2 regions of the Achromobacter sp. GW823-FHT04E03 genome follow, and region 1 is predicted to be linked to the other one. Evidence: riboswitches for the same ligand, from Rfam matches in the RefSeq annotation. Region 1 holds a riboswitch; the other holds the start of a gene.
What was found. Region 1 has a riboswitch for glycine ahead of AC1RHV_RS08380 (D-amino acid dehydrogenase). Riboswitches for the same ligand answer to the same signal wherever they lie in the genome.
Positions count from the first base shown of each region.

Region 1 (3,398 bases):
CAGTGCGCCCCCGCCGCGGGCTACATCGTGCCCCGCATCCAGGCCCTGGCCATGAACGAAGCGGCCCGCATGGTGGAGGAAGGCGTGGCCAGCGCCGAAGACATCGACACGGCCGTGCGCCTGGGCTTCGGCCTGCGTTTTTCGGTTCTGGGGCTGCTGGAGTTCATCGACTGGGGCGGCGGCGACATCCTCTACTACGCCTCGCGCTACCTCGCCGATGCCATCGATCCGCGCTTCGCCTCGCCTGCGGTCATCGCCCGCAATATGGAACAAGGGCGCAACGGGCTGCGCGACGGCCAGGGCTTCTATGACTACGCCGGCATGGACGTGAATGCCTACAAGATGGAGCGGCTGGCGCAATTGTGCAAGCGCCTGGAAGTGATGGACCTGCTGCCCCGCTACGGCGCGGCGAGGCAGCCGCCCGCGCGATAGCGGGCCTATTGCTCCAGTTCGCCCAGGATCCGGTACGCCAGCCGGACCCTGGCCTCGTTGGGATAATTCCGGTTGGCCAGTATCACGATGCCCAGCTTCTTCGACGGCACGAACGCCACATAGCCGCCGAAGCCATTGGTCGAACCCGTCTTGTTGATCCACACGGTCTCCTGCGGCGGCAGCGGCGGGTTCAACGCCGCCACGGGCTGGCTCTGGCTGTTGTAGTTGCCGGCATTGGCCGTCAACAGCGCGTCCAGCGTTGCCGGATAGCGCAATTGCTCCCAGGCCAGGTCCTGGGTCATGTCGCCCAGCTGGTAATAACCGACGTGCGTCTGCGCGATTGCGCCGCGCAGTCCGGCATCCGCAAGGTTCAAGCCCATGTTCGCGTCGACGAAACGGATCAGGTCGCGTGCGCTGGTCTTCACGCCGTAGGCTTCGTCGGCCAGCACGCCCGGATTCACGCGCACGGGCGCATTCTGCTTGTTGTAGCCCTGCGCGTAGTCCGCCATCCTGGCGGCGGGCACGTCGATGTAGGTGCTGGTCAGGCCCAGCTTGGGAAACAGGTCCCGCTCCATGGCCGCCTTGAACGGCCGGTTCAGGCTCTTGGCCGCCACCATGCCCAGCATGCCGATACTGGGGTTGGCGTAGGTGCGATACGTGCCAGCGGCATGCTCGGGCTTCCAGGCCTTGAGATAGGCCATCAGCTGCGCCTGGTTCTTGATCGCGTCGGGCACCTGCAAGGGGAAGCCGCCGGTCGTGTGCGTCCCCAGGTTGATCAGGCTCAGCTTGGCGAAGTCGCTGCCGGCGAGCTCCGGCAGGTACTTGGCCGGACTGTCGCTCAAGGCCAGGCGGCCGCGCACCTGTGCATAGGCTGCCAGGGTTGCCGTGTAGGTCTTGCTGATGGAGCCGATCTCGTACAGCGTATCGCTGCCGGCAGGCCTGCCGGTCTGCCTGGACGCCACGCCATAGTTGTAGAAATGCTGTGTCCCGTTGCGGGTCACGGCGATCGACATGCCCGCAATGCCGTGTTCGCGCATGACGGCCTGGACCGCCTCGTCGACCTTGCGGTCCGTCTCTGCCTGGCCGGCCTGCGCCAGCGCGCAGCCTGCGGCCATCAGCGCAAACAATCCCGTGCGCAGCATGCTGTTCAAGCGCATTCTCGTCATTCCCTGTCGTGTCGGATCCGTGGCGCCGCGACGGCGGCGCGCATGCATCGTAGCGCGATGCGACGCCTTATTGGTACTAACCCTTGGTCTCATCCCAGGGGAATTTGGCTATTCTCGCCTCGTCGATCCAAAACCCCGCAGAAGAGACCTGCCCCCGCGGCAGGCGCCGACGGAGCAACCGCCCCGGAAACTCTCAGGCAAACAGGACTGCGCGGTCTAGACAATCTGGAGAGAGGCGCCAAGCGCGCCCACCGAAGGGGAACCCGCCGCCGTCTGCGCCGCGGGTGAAGCTCTCAGGTACAGAGACAGATGGGGTGCTGCGGCCGGGTGGCCGCGGCCACTCAATCTGGAGCCATCATGCCCCGCATCGCCATCATTGGCGCCGGTATCACCGGCGTCACGTCCGCCTATGCCTTGAGCAAACTGGGATATCACGTCACTGTCTATGACCGCCAGCGCTATCCGGCCATGGAGACCTCCTACGCCAACGGCGGCCAGTTGTCGGCCAGCAACGCCGAGGTCTGGAACAGCACCGCCACCATCATGAAAGGCCTGCGCTGGCTCGGCCGCCACAACGCCCCGCTGCTGCTCAATCCCCGCTTCAGCTGGCACAAGTACTCCTGGCTGGCGCAGTTCATCGGACAGATCCGCAACTACCGCCGCAACACGATCGAGACCACCCGGCTGGCCATCGCCGCGCGCCAGCATCTGTACGCCATGGCGGAAGAAGAAGGCATAGATTTCGACCTGGAGCGCCGCGGCATCCTGCACATCTACCACGACGCCGCCAGCTTCGAGACCGCGCGCCGCGCCAATGCCCTGCTGCAGGAAGGCGGGCTGGAGCGCTACGCGGTGTCGCCCGAGGAAGCGCGCAGCATCGAGCCCACGCTGCAAACCGCCTGCCATGGCGGCTTCTACACGCCTTCGGACGCCACCGGCGACATCCACAAGTTCACCAGCGGCCTGGCCCGCGCCTGCGCACGCCGCGGCGTGCGCTTCGCGCAGGACGCGGACATCCGCAACATCAGCCTGGACGGCGCGCCCTACGTGCTCGACGTCGTACGCGAAGGCGGCACGCGCCGCGAACAGCACGAGGCCGACGCCATCGTCGTCTGCGCCGGCGCCGTCAGCCGGCAGTTCGCCAGGCAGCTGGGCGACACGCTCAACATCTACCCGGTCAAGGGCTACTCCATCAGCGTGCATCTGGACGACGCCGCCAGCCAGGCGGCCGCGCCGCGCGTCAGCCTGCTGGACGAAGCCGCCAAGATCGTCACCAGCCGCCTGGGCGACCGCTTCCGCGTGGCCGGCACGGCGGAGTTCAATGGCTTCAACATGGACATCCGCGCGGAGCGCGTGCAGCCCCTGGTGGACTGGACCCGCAAGCACTTCCCCGGCATCCGCACCTCTCGCGTGGTGCCGTGGTGCGGGCTGCGCCCCATGACTCCAAGCATGATGCCCCGCGTGGGCCCAGGCAGGCGGCCCGGCGTGTTTTACAACACGGGGCATGGGCACCTGGGCTGGACCTTGTCGGCAGCGACGGCGCAGATGCTGGCGGCGAGCGTGAGGGAGGGGGTGGGCGAGGCATGAGTCGAGGGCCGCGCGACGCATCGCGCGGCCCGCAAAAAAAACCAGTCGGTTGGTATCTGTCGCCCTCGCCTCATACCAAAGGCCAATGGATTTCCGGCCAAAACCCGCCTACTGTTTCGCAACATGAAAATCCAGAAAACATCTGGATTGAAAACAAGCCGCCACAACCAGTACAGCCTTCCGCCTACGGCCGTGAAAATCTTGCGCAGATAA
Region 1 is NZ_JBXAIJ010000001.1:1,784,245-1,787,642, forward strand. Features, by position in the region: gene AC1RHV_RS08370 (3-hydroxybutyryl-CoA dehydrogenase) at 1-432, shown strand, start outside; gene ampC (class C beta-lactamase) at 438-1,598, opposite strand; glycine riboswitch at 1,727-1,818, shown strand; glycine riboswitch at 1,820-1,911, shown strand; gene AC1RHV_RS08380 (D-amino acid dehydrogenase) at 1,956-3,185, shown strand.

Region 2 (3,398 bases), on a different contig from region 1:
TTCTGGGGCTGGACGTGTGGGAGCACGCCTATTACCTGAAGTACCAGAACCGCAGGCCCGAGTACATCGGCGCCTTTTACAATGTCGTGAATTGGCCTGAAGTGGCGCGCCGCTACGCGGCAGCCCAGCGCTGAGCGCATCTCTCGCAAGGAGGGCAGCGGCACATGAATACCTTCAGCCGTCATCGCGTGCGGCCGGCGGCCACCAGCATCAGCGTGTGGACCCTGGCCGTATTGGTGGCATGCCTGGGCCTGCACCAGTTGTGGGCCTATCTGGACGTGCGCGCGCCGCACGTGGCCGATGCCCTCCTGGGCGGGCTGGTGGCCGCGGGCGCTACGGCCCTGGGTACTTTGCCCATCCTGTTTGCCCGGACCATCCCCCAGAAAATGCAGGACAGCATGTTCGGCTTCGGCGCCGGCGTGATGCTGGCCGCCAGCGCCTTCTCGCTGGTGGCGCCGGGCATCGCCGCGGGCCGCGACCTGGGCTATGGCCCCTGGGGCGCCGGCTTGACGGTGGGCGCGGCCGTACTGCTGGGGGCGGCGGTGCTGCTGCTCATGGACCGTACCCTGCCGCACGAACATTTCATCAAGGGCCGGGAAGGCATCGAGGCGCACCGCCTGCGCCGCACCTGGCTGTTCGTCTTCGCCATCACCCTGCACAACCTGCCGGAAGGCCTGGCCATAGGCGTGGGCTACGCGGGCAACGACGCCATGCGCGGCACCGCGCTGGCCACCGGCATTGCGATCCAGGACATTCCCGAGGGGCTGGTGGTGGCGGTGGCGCTGCTGGCGGCGGGCTATCAGCGCGCCTTCGCCGTGGCGCTGGGCATGCTGTCCGGGCTGGTCGAGCCGCTGGGCGCGGTGCTCGGCGCCGCAGTGGTCGGCTGGTCCGAGCCGCTTCTGCCCTGGGGCCTGGGTTTTGCCGCAGGCGCCATGCTGTTCGTGATCAGCCACGAGATCATCCCCGAATCGCACCGCAAGGGGCATGAGGTCTACGCGACCTGCGGCCTGATGCTGGGTTTCGTGCTGATGATGCTGCTGGACACGGCGCTGGGCTGAGCCGCCGCGGGCATTCCCTGGCCGCGGCTTTCGTTGTATGCTTGCGCCGCTGTCACGCATGTTGCGGGAGAGAGCGGCCTGTACGTCCGGCCGCCGCCGAAGGCGCAATTCGCCCGGAATCGCTCAGGTAACCCATACCGCCCATGCTTGCCCTGTCCCGGTTTTCTCACCGTGCGGACGCGGCAAAACAGTACTCTGGAGAGACCTGGCGCCGGCCCTGAACTAGGGACATAGCGAGCAGCCCAGGCGCCGAAGGTGCAAACCCGCCATGCGGGGCAACTCTCAGGCAAAAGGACAGAGGGGCGGAAGATTCAGCCGTTGTACAAGCGCACCCCGCTTGGCACCACTGGCATTCCGTAACCCTGGCAACACTGCCGCCCCGGAGTTTCCGCGCATGTCCGCAACCCTCAAACGCACCCCGCTGGCCGAAGAACACATCGCCTCTGGCGCCCGCATGGTCGACTTCGGCGGCTGGGACATGCCGCTGGCCTACGGTTCGCAGCTGGAAGAGCACCACGCCGTGCGCCAGGACGCCGGCATGTTCGACGTGTCGCACATGCTGAACGTCGACGTGGCCGGTCCCGACACGTTCGCCTTCCTGCAGCGCCTGGTCGCCAACGACGTGTCCAAGCTGACCGTGCCCGGCAAGGCGTTGTACAGCTGCATGCTGAACCCGCAAGGCGGCGTGATCGACGACCTGATCATCTATTTCTTCGCCGCCGACGAATGGCGCGTCGTGGTCAACGCAGGCACGGCCGACAAGGACGTCGCCTGGATGCAGCGCGTCAAGCAGGCTGGCCAGTTCGACGTTGCCATCACGCCGCGCCGCGATCTGGCCATGGTGGCCGTGCAAGGCCCCAACGCCCGCGCCAAGGTCTGGGCCGCGCGCCCGGCCTGGCAGGCCGCCAGCGAGCCGCTGACCCCCTTCGTGGCCGCCCGCGTGGGCGACGACACCCTGGTGGCCCGTACCGGCTACACCGGCGAGGACGGCTTTGAAATCGTGCTGCCGGCCGCCGAAGTCGTGCAGCTGTGGCGCGACCTGGTCGCCCAGGGCGTGCGTCCCTGCGGCCTGGGCGCGCGCGACACGCTGCGCCTGGAAGCCGGCATGAATCTGTACGGCCAGGACATGGACGAGCTGACCCAGCCCGACCAGGCCGGCCTGACCTGGACCGTGTCCCTGAAGAACGCCGAGCGCCGCTTCATCGGCCGCGACGCGCTGGAACAATTCGCCACCCCCGCCACCTTCATCGGCCTGAAGCTGCAAGAGCGCGGCGTGATGCGCGCGCACATGGCCGTGCGCACCAAGGAAGGCACGGGCGAACTCACCAGCGGCACCATGTCGCCTACGCTGGGCGTGTCGATCGGCTTTGCCCGTCTGCCTCAAGGCGTCAAGGCGGGCGACACGGTCGAGGTCGACATCCGCGGTAAGTGGGTGCCCGCCCTGGCCTGCAAATTGCCGTTCGTGCGTAACGGCAAAGCGGTCGAACACTCGTAAACTCGAAGCTTCGCGCGAGCCGCCGGCCCCTGGGGCGACGGCCGCCCGCGCGAGGCGCGCAACACCATTCATCTACCCGCATTCCCTCAGGAGTTCCCATGAGTCTGCCCACCGATCGCAAGTACACCGAGTCCCATGAATGGGTCAAAGCCGAAGGCGATGTGTTCGTCGTCGGCATCACCGATACCGCCCAGGATCAATTGGGCGACCTGGTCTTCGTTGGCGACGTGAAGGTCGGCGCCAAGCTGAACGCCGGTGAAACCGCTGGCGTGGTCGAATCGGTCAAGGCCGCTTCGGACATCTACGCTCCCGTGGCCGGCGAGATCGTCGCGTTCAACGAAGAGCTGGAAAACAATCCCAACCTGATCAACGAATCGGCCTTCACCGCCTGGATCTTCAAGATCAAGCCGGTCAACGCCGCCGACGCCGACAAGCTGCTCGACGCCGCCGGCTACGAAGCCGTCGCCAACGGCTAAGCCAGCCTGGCTGGAACGGGCGCAGGGCACCCGCCACGCGCCTGTTCCGCAAGATGCAATACCGTCCGTCCTCCGACGACACCCGCTATCCCGAGACCTCTCCATGTCGCGCGCCCTAGACACCCACACCGACTTCATTCCCCGCCACATCGGCCCTTCCGACGCCGACCAGGCCGCCATGCTTGCCGTCATCGGCAGCGCCAGCCTGGACGCCCTGATCGAAGAAGTCGTGCCGCCCAAGATCCGCAGCCAGGCCCCGCTGGCGCTGCCCGCCTCGCGCAGCGAAACCGACGTGCTGGCCGAACTGAAGCAGATCGCCGGCCGCAACAAGGTCTACCGCAGCTATATCGGCCAGGGGTACTACGGCAC
Region 2 is NZ_JBXAIJ010000002.1:1,287,993-1,291,390, forward strand. Features, by position in the region: gene AC1RHV_RS17260 (superoxide dismutase) at 1-134, shown strand, start outside; gene AC1RHV_RS17265 (ZIP family metal transporter) at 165-1,058, shown strand; glycine riboswitch at 1,113-1,208, shown strand; glycine riboswitch at 1,244-1,366, shown strand; gene gcvT (glycine cleavage system aminomethyltransferase GcvT) at 1,453-2,553, shown strand; gene gcvH (glycine cleavage system protein GcvH) at 2,652-3,029, shown strand; gene gcvP (aminomethyl-transferring glycine dehydrogenase) at 3,133-3,398, shown strand, end outside.
Region 2: it holds a riboswitch for glycine, as region 1 does, so the genes downstream of both, gcvT (glycine cleavage system aminomethyltransferase GcvT) here and AC1RHV_RS08380 (D-amino acid dehydrogenase) in region 1, are expected to answer to the same signal.